3 regions of the Nonomuraea sp. NPDC050022 genome follow, and region 2 is predicted to be linked to each of the others. Evidence: riboswitches for the same ligand, from Rfam matches in the RefSeq annotation. Region 2 holds a riboswitch; each other region holds the start of a gene.
The links. Region 2 has a riboswitch for cobalamin ahead of ACIBO2_RS33545 (CbtB-domain containing protein). Riboswitches for the same ligand answer to the same signal wherever they lie in the genome.

Region 1 (4,252 bases), on a different contig from region 2:
CTGGTGACGGGCGCGGGGTCGGGCATCGGTGCGGCGTGCGCGTCGCGCCTGGCTGCCGAAGGTGCCTGCGTGGGCGTCCTGGACGTGCGCGCGTCGGGCGCCAAGTCGATCGCCACCGCCATCCGCGCCAGAGGCGGCACGGCCACGGCGCTCGTCTGTGACGTGTCGGACGAGAAGCAGGTGGCCGAGGCGATCGGCGACCTGGTCACCTCGTTCGGCCGCCTGGACGTCGTCCACTCCAACGCGGCCGCGCTCGACCCCGGCACCTACGGCCGTGACCGCGACCTTGAGGACCTCGACGTCGCCGTCTGGGACCGCACGATGGCGGTGAACCTGCGTGGCTGCCTGCTCATGGTCAAGCACGCGGCCCCCGTGATGGCCGAGGGCGGCGCGTTCGTCGTCACTTCGTCGGTCTCCGGCCTGCTGGGCGACGTCGCGCACGTCGCGTACGGCACCTCGAAGGCGGCGCTGACCGGTTTCGTGCGCTACGTGGCCACCAAGTACGGCTCGCGCGGCATCCGCTGCAACGCCGTCGCGCCCGCGCTGGTCCTGACCGACGCGGCCGCGCAGGCCCTCGGCCGGGAGCGGCTGGCCGACAAGGCGGCCGAACGGCTGCTGCCCTGGGCCTGCACCCCGGACGACGTGGCCGACCTCGTCGCCTTCCTCGCCTCGGGTGAGTCGCGGTGCATCACGGGACAGACCATCGTCATCGACTCCGGCACGATGGCCCACCGCCCTGAACACGCCCTGCGCCAATGGCGCGACGCGGCGGGGTGATGCTGGTGCGGTGACCACCGGGATTCCCCTGGGGTGGTTCGTCACACGACCGTCTCGATCCCAGTGACGGTCTGTCGTGCTTGGGGTCCTTGTGGGGGAGGCCCTTGCGGGGTGCGGAGGAAGTCGGTCCGTGGTGGTTGGGGTCCTTTCAGGGATGCCCCTGCGGGGGAGCGGAGGAAGGCGGTCCGTGTGGCAGGGAGCCCGTGGAGGGACACTCCTGCGGGGGAGTGGAAGACCGGATGCCCGCAGAACATTCCTAGGAACCGCATTAAGGTTGTGGCGGATCAAGGGGGATGAATGGAGCCGGTGTCGGTCGGGTTGGTCGGGGCGGGGCCGTGGGCGGAGCGCGCGCATGCGCCCATGCTGGTCAACAGTCCGCATCTCCGGTTCGCCGGCGTGTGGGCCCGGCGCCCGGAGGCTGCCGCCCGGCTGGGGGCGCCGGTGTTCGAGCGGGTCGAGGAGTTGTTCGAGGCGTGCGAGGCCGTGGCGTTCTGCGTGCCGCCGGGCGTACAGGCCGAATTGGGGGTGCGCGCGGCGAAGGCCGGGAAGGCGCTGTTGCTGGAGAAGCCGCTCGCCGACTCGCTGGAGAACGCGCGGCGGCTCGCCGACGCCGTGCGTGAGGCCGGTGTGGCCTCCCAGATGGTGCTCAGCATGCGTTATATGAAGCAGGTCAGGGAGTTTCTGGCGCGCTGCGCGGAAATCGAGGCGTTCGGCGGTCACGCCGCGAACATCTCCAATGTCCTGCTGGGCGGCCACCTCTTCGGCACCCCGTGGCGGCTCGAGCGCGGGGCGCTCCTGGACGTCGGGCCGCACGTGATCGACCTGCTCGACGCCGCGCTCGGCCGGGTGACCGGCGTGCGCGCGCACGGCAACCCGCTCGGCTGGACCGGACTGCTGCTCGATCACGAGGGCGGCGCGGCCAGCGAGGCGTCGCTGTGCATGGCCGCCGCCGGTGACCTGCCGCCGGCCAGCGTCGCGGTGTTCGGCAGGACGGGCAGCGTGACGCTGATGCCCAGTGATGACGACGATCCGTTCGAGACCATCGCCGAGGAGTTCGCGCGGACCGTACGCCAGGGCGGCGGGCACCCGCTGGACGCGGCCCACGGGCTCAGGTTGCAAGAGATCATCGCCGAGGCGGAAGCCCAATTGGGCACCCCTTGACTTAACGCCCATCTGGCGCATTGATAGCGTCTGTCCGACGCGCAGAGTTGCAGCGAAGTCCGGTGCGAGTCCGGCGCTGTCCCGCAACTGTCATAGCCAGGTCGCCTGCCTCCGCGCTGACGTCATCAACCCTCGTGGAAAAGGGTGATCCGTCGCTCTCCAGCGGGTCTCTCGGTTCCGACAGTGTGAAAGGACTTCTCGTGAGGCCCGTACGCACGGCCTTCGCGGGCGCGCTGCTGGGAACGCTCGTTCTGGCCGGATGTGGTCAGACCAGCACTACCACCACCCCGTCCCCCGCGAGCCCCACCGGTACGACCGGCTCGACCAGCTCCGCCGCCTTCCCCGTAACGGTCGAGGCGGGCAACGGCAAGGTCGGCATCGCCAAAAAGCCGGAGCGGATCGTCTCGCTCTCCGCCAGCCACACCGAGACGCTCTTCGCCATCGGCGCGGGCCCCCAGGTCATCGCGGTGGACGACCAGTCCAACTACCCGGCCGGCGTCCCCAAGACCGACCTGTCCGGCTTCAAGCCGAACGTCGAGGCCATCGTCGCCCAGAAGCCCGACCTGGTGATCGTCTCCAACGACATCGACGGCATCGTCGCCAAGCTGGGCAAGGTGAACGTGCCCGTCCTCCTGGAGCCCGCCGCCACCAAGCTCGACGAGGCGTACGACGAGATCACCGACCTCGGCGCCGCCACCGGCAACACCGAAAAGGCCGGACAAGTCGTGACAGGCATGAAGACATCCCTCGACAAGCTCTCGGCGAACGCCCCCAAGAACAAGAAGCTCACCTACTACCACGAACTCGACCAGACCCCCTACGCGGCGACGTCCAGCACGTTCATCGGGCAGATCTACGCCATGTTCGGCCTCACCAACATCGCCGACAAGGCGCCGGACCCGGCGGGCGGCTACCCCAAGCTGTCGGCGGAGTTCGTCGCCCAGGCCGACCCCGACCTGATCTTCCTGGCGGACGTGAAGTGCTGCCAGCAGAGCAAGGACACGCTGGCCAAGCGCCCCGGCTGGAAAGGACTGTCGGCGGTCAAGGGTGACCAGGTGATCCAGCTCGACGACGACATCGCCTCGCGCTGGGGCCCGCGGGTCGTGGACCTGGCGCAGACCATCAGCGACGCCGTCGGCAAGGCGGCCACCCGCCAGTGAGGTCCAGACCGATGTGGACGGCGGGCGCGCTGGCCGTGCTCGCCGTCTCCATGGTCGCCGGGCTGCTCGGCGGGGCCGCCGACATCTCACCGTGGCAGGTGGTGCTCCAGGTGCTCGACTGGCTGCCGTACGTACACGTGGACTCGGGGCTGGCCCCCGTGGAGCAAGGGCTGCTGTTCGAGCTGCGGCTGCCCAGGGTGCTGGTGGCGGCCGTGGTCGGCGGGCTGCTGGCCATCGCGGGGGCCGGCTACCAGGGGGTGTTCCGCAACCCGCTGGCCGACCCCTACCTGCTGGGCGCCGCAGCCGGAGCCGGGCTGACCACCACCGTGGTCATCGTGCTCGTGCCGACCCCTGCCGTCGGCATCCCGGTGGCCGCCTTCGCGGGGGCGGTCGGCGGGGTGTTCCTCGCGTACGTGCTCGGCAACACCGCCGGGCGCTCGGGCGGCACCGCCACGCTGGTGCTCGCCGGGGTGGCCGTCACCTCGTTCCTGACCGCGATCCAGACGTTCATCCAGCAGTTCAAGGTCGAGCAGTTGCAGCGCATCTACTCTTGGATCCTGGGCGACGTGGGCGGCGGATGGGACCAGTTCTGGCTGGTCCTGCCGTACGCCGCCGTCTCGGCCGTACTGCTGCTCGCGCACGGGCGGATGCTGGACGTGCTCTCGGTGGGGGACGAGGAGGCCACCAGCCTCGGCGTCCGCGCCGGGCGGGTACGGCTGGCGGTACTGCTCGCCGCCTCCCTGGCCACCGCGGCGGCAGTGGCGGTGAGCGGGCTCATCGGGTTCGTCGGCATCGTCATTCCGCACGTGGTCAGGCGGCTGGCGGGCGGCTCCTACCGGATCGTGCTACCGCTGTCGCTGATCGGCGGCGCCGCCTTCCTCGTGCTCGCCGACCTGGTCGCGCGCACCGTCATCGCCCCCGCCGAACTGCCCATCGGAGTGGTCACCATGTTCGTCGGCGCGCCGTTCTTCGTGGCGGTCCTGCGCATGACCCGGCAGACCGCCACATGACCGCCGCCACGTCCTGGCAGGCCGCCGCGTGACCGCCGACACGGCCCGGCCGGCCTGGATGATCGAGACGAGCGCACTGTCCGTACGACTCGACGAGCGTGAGGTGCTCACCGAGGTCGACCTCTCGGTACGGCGCGGCGAATG
Region 2 (4,252 bases):
CAGCAGGTCGACCAGGTGGTCGTGCAGCAGGTTCACCTCGTCCACGTACAGGACGCCGCGGTGCGCGGCCGCCAGCAGGCCCGGCTCGAACGCCTTCACCCCCTCCGTCAGCGCCCGCTCCACATCGAGTGAGCCGGCCAGGCGGTCCTCCGACGCGCCGACCGGCAGCTCCACCAACGCGGCCGGACGGCGAAGCCCTTGGGCGTCCGGCTCGTGCGGGCCGTCCGGGCACTCGGCGTCGGGCGCGGCCGGATCGCAGGCGAACCGGCAGCCCGGCACCACGTTCACCGGGGGCAGCTGGGCGGCCAGCGCGCGCACGATGGTGGACTTGGCGGTGCCCTTCTCACCCCGTACCAGCACACCGCCCACCCGTGGCGAGACGGCGTTGAGCACCAGCGCCAGCTTCAGGTCGTCGAGCCCGACGACGGCGCTGAACGGATACGAGACGATCAAGACAGGACCTTCCGTACGTTCAAGACAGGATCTTCCGGTTAAAGGATCTTCCGGTTGACGTGGGCGACCCGCCAGCCGCCTCGCGTGACGGTCAGCTCAGTGACGGACAGCGGCGCGAGATCGAAACGGGCGGAGTGCACTGGGTCCAGTCCCAGCGCATGGCCGAGGGCCGCCCGGATGGCGCCCGCGTCGCAGACGGCGACCGCCTCGGGCTCCCCGCGCACCGAGTCGAGCCAGTCGGCCACCCGCGCCGCCAGCACGGTCAGGCTCTCCCCGCCGTGCGGCGCCGCGTCCGGATCCGCCAGCCAGCTCGCCAGCGCGTCCGGCTCCTCCCGCGCGACCCGTCCGTACGGCAGGCCGCGCCACCGGCCGTGATCGGCCTCCGCGAGCGCGGCGACCACGCACGCTTCCCGGCCGAGCGCGGCGGCGGTCTGCCGCGCCGCGGCACTGGGAGCGACCCACGCCACCGAGTCGACCGCCGCCGAGCCGCCCGCCGCCGAGCCGGTCACTGCCGAGCCGGTCGCCGCCGAGCCGACAGCCATCGAGTCGGCCACCACCGAAGCCAAGCCGTGTGCCCTGGCCAAGCCGTGTGCCCTGGCCAGGCTCGACGGGTCGGCGTCCTCATCCGCCCCGGGAAAGCAGGCGGTCCGCATCCCCGGCGTGCTGGCGTGCCGGACGAACAGCACGCCGGCTCAGCCCGGCGAGGCGGCGGTCGCGGGTACGGCCCCCCGCCGCGCCGCCCTGTCGCTCACCCACCCGAACAGCACACCGAAGGCCGTCCAGAAAACGAGCTGCGTCCCTAACGACACGAGCCTGAACTGCCACAGCAACGTGGCAGGAAAGCCCTCGGGCACCTCGTCCACGGTCGGCAGCAGCAGCCACGCGGCGACCACCGGGACCAGGTACGCGACCCCGGCCGCGACCCACCGCGCCCAAGGCCCGGCGGTCACCCGGCGCGCGGTCGCCACCGCGATCGCGATCGCGGCCAGGCCGACAAGGATCATCACGACATAGAGGGCGGTCCGGCTGTTGATCGTTTCCGGGTCTCCGACAGCCGGCGGATTGGCCGGATATTTCACGAACGGTACGAGGATCACCGCCCCGAACGCCGACCCGGCGGCGGCGAGCGCCAGCCCGCCCTCCGACCGTGGACCGACCCGGCCCCGCAGACCCGCGTACACCAGGGCGAAGACCCCTCCCACGGCCAGCCCGTACAGGCCGGTGGCGAGGAAGAGCCCGGCCTTCTGGCCCGGCCTGCTGACCAGTTCCTCCTCGCCGTGGTCATGGCCAGGTTCCTGCGCGGCGTGCGCCTGTTCCAGTGCGATCGCACTGTCCACCTGCGGTTCCCCGAAGGCGAAGGCGAAGCCGCCCGCGATCAATCCGGCCAGCAGGCCCAGAAGCAGGCCCCTGACCAGCAGGGTGCGTACCATGCCTGGGTCTAGTGGCAGGGCACGCCGAGCAGGTGACGCCCGTCGTGCATGAGTTCGTGCAGGTACGCACCCGTCTGCGAGATGGCGCCGTTGTCCATCAGCACCAGGTAGGCGACCAGCAGCAGTACCGGTACGGCCAGCAACCACAGCCGCAGACGGGGGAACGGAATGACGGTAGGAGCGGACAGACCACTCATCAGTGCCTCCTCAGGGATGACGCGTCCCAACAAATGAGGTCACGGAGGCCCAAGCGACCTGGCTCCCGGGATCTACGTCCCGGATACAGTGGCGCGTCCGCACCGGCATCTCACCGGATTTCCCTTGGACAACCGTGAAATCTACCGGAACGTATCCTTTCCTCCCGTTCGCGTCAACACATCGAGGAAGCCGGACGTTGACGGTGTGAAGCGCGCACGGCTGGTCGCGGGTGCCACTCGCGGCGGGATGGAGCGGAGGTTGAACGCGTATCGCGCGACGGAGTCGGCGATGGCGTCCGCGTCCACGTCCAGCGCCGTGGCGTTGATGTTGGCGATGGTGTCGCACGCCTGGTGGTAGCAGGCGTCGTAGGCGACCCCGGCAGTCCCGCCGAACAGCGCCGCCTCCGCGGCCGTCTTGATCCCCTCGGCGCCGGTGAAGATGCCGCCGGCCGGGATCCCGACCGCGATGAACGGCCCGTAGTCCGAGCGCCCGTCGAAGTCCGTGCCCACCGTGGGCAGGCCGCGCGAGCCGTAGAACGCCGCCAGCTGCTTCTCGATCTCGGCGGAACCGGGCGGACCGGCGGGGGAGCCGACGTTGTCGGAGTCGTCCCCGTCGTACAGCTTGTAGGCGTAGTTCGGCGTGGCCACCATGTCGAAGTTCAGATACACCCGGACGCGGTCCCGCTGCGCCTGCGACAACGACCCGACGTACTGATCGGAACCGAGCAGCCCGATCTCCTCGGCGGCCCAGAAGGCGAAGCGGACCTTGTTCTTGACCGGGTAGAGCGCCATCTCCTCGGCGACCTCCAGGATCGCCGCGCTGCCCGAGCCGTTGTCGTTGATGCCGGGCCCCGCCGTCACGCTGTCGAGATGCGCGCCCACCATAACGACATTGCGCGGGTCGCCGAAGCGGGTCTCGGCGATCACGTTGTCCGTGCTGCCGAGGACGAGGTTGGCGTCGACCTTGAGGTGTACGCTCGCGCCCGGCGTGCTCGCGAGTTCGTTGCCCACGGCGAAGTCGGCGAACACCATGGGGATCCCGCCCCGCCACTCGCCGATGTCCAGCGGGAACGCGTCGGTACGACCCGGCTGACCCTCGTTGAAGATGATGAGCCCGGTCGCACCCGCCGCGGCCGCGTTCTGCACCTTCGTGACGAATGGGCAGGTGCCGCGCTGGACGAGCGCGATACGGCCGGCCATGAACCCGGCGAAGTCCGCCGCTTCGCAGCCGCTGGTCGAGGTCGGCGTGGGAGTGGGTGGCAGCGTGAGGTCCACGCCCTGGACCTGCGCGGTCACCTCGCCCGAGGGGGAGGGCTGGAAGGTGAAGAAGTCCTCGTTCGGTACGTACGTCTTCGCGCTCGGCGCGGTGAGCGCCAGCGTCGGCGGGCTGTTCTCGGCCCAGCTCTTGACGTAGTTGATCGGTTGCAGCGTGACCTTGTAACCGGCCTTGCGCAGCTTGTTCGCCACGTAGTCGCGGGAGGCGTCGTAGCCGCTGGTGCCGGTCGCGCGGATGCCGCCATGGGCGGTGGCGATGTCCTGCAGGGCTTGCAGGTGCTTGGCGACGTTCGTCCCCTTGACCTGCTTGACCAGCAGCTTGGCGAAGACGTCGTCCAGGCCGCCGGCGGTGGCGGGCACGGCCATGGCGATGGTCAAGGAGAGCGCGGTGGCCAGGATGGTGATGACTCTGCGCATTCGGATTCCCCTGTAGGACAGGAACGGGAAGGCAGACGATCCCCGAGGCTCGCCGAACGCGAACGTAACCCGGCCCCGCACCGTTGGAAGACCCCCAGCTGAAAGACCTCCGGCGCCACGCTTGGCGCGGAGAGAGGGCGGCCGCGCGTGGTACGCGGGACCGCCCAAGGCCGGCGGGCTAGCGGACGCGGATGAAGACGGGATTGGAGTAGAACCACAGGTCCTGCCACGGGCTCTCCTTGCCGTCGGCCGCCGGCTCCATCTCGTCGGTGCTGGTGCCGCGTACCCGCAGGTAGCTGTCGGCCTGCACATCGCGCAGCGTGTGCCGGATGACATAGTCCCGGCCCTGCCGGCGCCAGTCGCCCGGCCCGAAGCGCGCCACGACCTTGGTGGTGGGGTTGGTGTCGGCGTCCAGGTTGGCGCTCACGCCGCTCACCTGTCCGGTGATGAGGTCGACGCGCCGCACCTCCGGGCGGTCGC
Region 3 (4,252 bases), on a different contig from region 2:
CTGCACTTCGGCCGGGTGCACGACCTCTCGCCCGCCGACGGCCGCCGCGTCTGCGAGGGCCTGCGCAGGCTGCCCGGCCAGATCGAGGAGATCCTGGCGCAGGGCGACAAGATCGCCGAGCTGGCGAAGAAGTACGCGAACTATCCGAGCATGATGTTCGTCGGCCGGGTCCGCGGTTATCCGGTGGCCCGCGAAGGCGCGCAGAAGCTCAAGGAGATCTCGTACGTCCACGCCGAGGCCTATCCGGCCAGCGAGCTCAAGCACGGGCCGCTCGCGCTCATCGGCCCCGAGATGCCGACGGTGGCGATCGTCCCCGACGACGAACTGCTCGACAAGAACCTCACCACGCTCGGCGAGATCCGCGCCCGCGGCGGCAAGGTGCTCATGGTGGGCCACCGCGAACCCGACGCCAAGCTGGCCGATGACGTCATCGTGGTGCCGAAGAACGAGATCGAGCTGGACCCGATCCTGCTCACGATCCCGCTGCAGCTGCTGGCCTACCACGCCGCCGTGGCGCTCGAGCGCGATGTGGATAAGCCACGCAACTTGGCTAAGAGCGTCACAGTCGAGTAACTGCTTCGACACGGCGGCCACAATAGGCACATAGCCCGCGATAAGTGGACCGGCAGGACTTAAGATCGAAACTGTGCCCGAGTTTCATGGCCAACCGCCAAATCTCGCACGAATGTACGATTACATGCTCGGCGGCACAGACAACTACGCCGTCGACCGCGAGGCGATCGACCGGCTTGCGGCGCTGATCCCGCAAGCCGTCCTGCTGGCGCGTGCCAACCGGGCCTTCCTCCAGCGCGCGGTCCGCCACCTGGCGGGCGCGGGCGTCCGCCAGTTCCTCGATCTGGGCAGCGGGCTGCCGACCCAGGGCAACGTGCACGAGGTGGCGCCGGAGGCGAAAGTCGTCTACGTCGATCGCGACCCGGTCGTCGCCACCCACGCCAGGGCGTTGCTGGAGGGGGCGGGCCGGGCCGTCTTCGTCCAGGCCGATCTGCTCGACCCCGACGAGGTGCTGGCGCAGGCGTCCCGCTTCCTGGACATGAACGAGCCGGTGGGCGTGCTGCTGGTCTCGATCCTGCACTTCATCCCGGACGCCCGCGACCCGGGCAAGATGGTGACCAGGCTGCGCGAGGCGGTGGCGCCCGGCAGCTACCTGGTGCTCACCCACGCGACCTCGCGGGGACGGTTCGACGAGGGCGCCACGCCCCTCCACCGGCCCACGTCGGCAGGGGCCGGCACCGACCGGACGCCGAGGGAGATCCGGGCGTTCTTCGGGGACTTCGAGCTGGTCGAGCCGGGCCTGGTGCACGCCCCCGACTGGCGTCCCGATCGGCCCAGGCTGGTCAGCGAGCCCTCGCTGCCGTCGTACCTGCTCGTCGGTGTGGGCGAGAAAACTTCATAGTTCTTCCCGACTTTTCGTGATCCCTGATAATGACAACCCTGATGTGTAACAGTGCGTTAAGTGTCAGTGACCTGGGGTAGTTATGGGGTGCGAGGGGAGGACGCCATGCGCCGACGGGGGTTCTTCGCGCTCGGCCTGGCGGTGGCGGCCTGCGCGACAGGATGTGGCACGGAGGGGAGCCTCGGCGGACGCGCCGTCAACGCGGCCGGCCTCTCGGGCCGGTTCGCGATCGTCCCCGGCGCCGGACGCTGGGCCCGCGTCGCCAAGGCGCTCGTCAAAACCGCCCGCGACGCCGGTTTCCCGGTCTCCGGCACGCCGCCCGTCACCCGGATCACCGTCACCGGGTTGCCCGCGCTGGCCGCGACCGAGCTCAACAACGGGCTGTCGCTGCTCGACACCGCCACGCCGCTGGCCCGGCTCACCGGCCAGATCGAGGTGGTGGTGGTGCCCGCTCACTCCAAGTTCACCACCTTCGACCAGTTCGGCGCGCAGCTGGTGGCCCACCCCGACCGCACACCGCTGACGGGCGGACCGCAGGGCGAGCCCGACCACCTGCTGTTCGGGCTGATCGCCAAGGGCCTCGGCGCCGACACCCGGCAGGTCGACTACACCGGCTTTCCCGGCAGCGTGGAGGCCGCGGCCGCGCTTCTCGGTGGCAAGGCCGCCGCGGCGACCGGCACGCTCGCGGACTGGCGCCGTGCCATCGGCAAGGGCCAGGTCAGGGTGCTGGCCGTCTCCAGCGCGCGCCGGGTGGACGGCGTGGAGGCGCCGAGCCTGCTGGAGTGCGGCGTGCGGGTCGACTTCGCCGACTGGTGCGCGGCCGTGGGGCCCGAGGGGATGTCCGAGGACGGCAAGGCCGTCGCCATCCGGCTCTGCGACGAGGTCACGGAGTCCGCCTCCTGGCGGGCGGCCTGCCGGGCGGAGGGATGGACCTCGATCCCGCTCAGCGGCGACGACTTCGAACAATGGCTGGCCTCGGAGATCGGCAGGACCAGGGCCGTGCTCCGCGATCTGGGCATGCTCGACACCGCTGACACAACATGCTGGGGTAGTTGCGCCAAGGGCCACTAGATGTAGGATTCTGCTCGTCGCTGGTTCGCCCCTCGGGGCGGAGCAAAAGGGAACCCGGTGCGATTCCGGGGCTGCCCCGCAGCGGTGAGCGGGAACGACCGCCGTCACGAGCACTGGACCTTTCCGGGAAGCGACGGCCAGTAGGAACTATCGACCATGCCCGCGAGCCCGAAGACCTGCCGGTGACGTTGGGGGAGCCAGCCGGCTCTGCCCATCGAAGTGTCCATGGCCTCGAGGGAGGGCCGGGGGCGTCGGCGGCCGGGGAGTCCAGGGGCCGTCGTGCTCTCACGCGCCCTCACGGGGATGAGCTCGCGAGGAGAGAGCACGTGACGCAGATCATTGAGGCCGATCACCAGCCGGCCACGGTCGATCACCAGCCGGCCACGGTCGACCAGCAGCCGGCCACCGTCGGCCGGCAGTCGGCGACGGTCGATCGGCAGTCGGCCACCGCCAAAAGCGCCGATCGGCGGCTGGCGATCGAGGAGGCCGCCGCCCGGGTGATCACCGATCCGGCCAACTCCCGGATCGCCGCCCGGCTCCTGGCCGAGGAGATCGCCGACGAGGCGGCCGGGCACGGCGTGCGGACCTTTTCCGAGTCCATCGCCGCCAGCCACGCCGCCGGGCTGATCCAGGACTCGCTCGCCGCCTTCGTCGGCGCGCACGCCGCCGAGCTCGACGCGCTCGTCTCCGGCGACGCGGACGACCGCTTCGAGTACTTCGGGTTGCGTACGGTCTACGACCGCTACCTGCTGCGGCACCCGCGGTCGCGGACCGTGCTCGAACGGCCGCAGCACTTCCTGCTCCGCGTGGCCTGCGGGCTGTCGGAGACGGTCGCCGAGGCCGCCGAGCTGTACGGCCTCATGTCCACACTGTCGTACCTGCCGAGCTCACCGACGCTGTTCAACTCCGGTTCGCGCCGGCCGCAGCTGTCGTCGTGCTTCCTGCTCGACTCGCCGCGCGACGAGCTGGAGTCGATCTACGACCGCTACGGGCAGGTGGCCAGGCTGTCGAAGTACGCCGGGGGCATCGGCATCGCGTGGACCCGGGTGCGCTCGCGTGGATCCCTCATCAAGGGCACCAACGGGCACTCCAACGGCATCGTGCCCTGGCTGCGTACGCTCGACTCCTCCGTCGCCGCCGTCAACCAGGGCGGTCGCCGCAAGGGCGCGGCCTGTGTCTACCTGGAGACCTGGCACGCCGATATCGAGGAGTTCCTGGAGCTGCGCGACAACACGGGCGAGGACGCCCGGCGTACGCACAACCTCAACCTGGCCAACTGGGTGCCGGACGAGTTCATGCGGCGGGTGGAGGCCGACGAGGTCTGGTCGCTGTTCGACCCCAAGGAGGTCCCCGACCTCACCGACCTGTACGGCGAGGCGTTCACCCGCGCCTACCGCGCCTACGAGGCCGACGGCCGCTACACCCGGCAACTGCCCGCCCGGACCCTCTACGGCCGGATGATGCGCACCCTCGCCCAGACCGGCAACGGCTGGATGACGTTCAAGGACGCCGCCAACCGCACCTCCAACCAGACGGCCCGGCCCGAGAACGTCATCCACCTGTCCAACCTGTGCACCGAGATCCTCGAGGTCACCAGCGACGGCGAGACGGCGGTATGCAACCTCGGCTCGATCAACCTCGCCGCCCACCTGACCGGCGAAGGCGTCGACTGGGCCCGGCTGCGCACGACCGTCCGTACGGCCGTACGTTTCCTGGACCGGACCATCGACCTGGGCTTCTACCCGACCACTGAGGCCGAGGCGGCCA

Region 1: linked by a shared signal. The riboswitch ahead of ACIBO2_RS09105 (ABC transporter substrate-binding protein) and the one ahead of ACIBO2_RS33545 (CbtB-domain containing protein) in region 2 are both predicted to bind cobalamin.
Region 3: linked by a shared signal. The riboswitch ahead of ACIBO2_RS58605 (ribonucleoside-diphosphate reductase subunit alpha) and the one ahead of ACIBO2_RS33545 (CbtB-domain containing protein) in region 2 are both predicted to bind cobalamin.

What each region holds. Positions count from the first base shown of each region.
Region 1 is NZ_JBITKE010000002.1:556,215-560,466, reverse strand. Features, by position in the region: gene ACIBO2_RS09115 (SDR family NAD(P)-dependent oxidoreductase) at 1-777, shown strand, start outside; gene ACIBO2_RS09110 (Gfo/Idh/MocA family oxidoreductase) at 1,075-1,938, shown strand; cobalamin riboswitch at 1,946-2,066, shown strand; gene ACIBO2_RS09105 (ABC transporter substrate-binding protein) at 2,139-3,098, shown strand; gene ACIBO2_RS09100 (iron ABC transporter permease) at 3,110-4,108, shown strand; gene ACIBO2_RS09095 (ABC transporter ATP-binding protein) at 4,137-4,252, shown strand, end outside.
Region 2 is NZ_JBITKE010000008.1:259,159-263,410, reverse strand. Features, by position in the region: gene ACIBO2_RS33560 (VWA domain-containing protein) at 1-453, opposite strand, end outside; gene ACIBO2_RS33555 (histidine phosphatase family protein) at 492-1,139, opposite strand; gene ACIBO2_RS33550 (CbtA family protein) at 1,146-1,883, opposite strand; gene ACIBO2_RS33545 (CbtB-domain containing protein) at 1,892-2,080, opposite strand; cobalamin riboswitch at 2,115-2,244, opposite strand; gene ACIBO2_RS33540 (M28 family peptidase) at 2,222-3,772, opposite strand; gene ACIBO2_RS33535 (phosphoesterase) at 3,951-4,252, opposite strand, start outside.
Region 3 is NZ_JBITKE010000030.1:10,159-14,410, forward strand. Features, by position in the region: gene glmS (glutamine--fructose-6-phosphate transaminase (isomerizing)) at 1-573, shown strand, start outside; gene ACIBO2_RS58595 (SAM-dependent methyltransferase) at 647-1,414, shown strand; gene ACIBO2_RS58600 (tripartite tricarboxylate transporter substrate-binding protein) at 1,520-2,485, shown strand; cobalamin riboswitch at 2,490-2,684, shown strand; gene ACIBO2_RS58605 (ribonucleoside-diphosphate reductase subunit alpha) at 2,812-4,252, shown strand, end outside.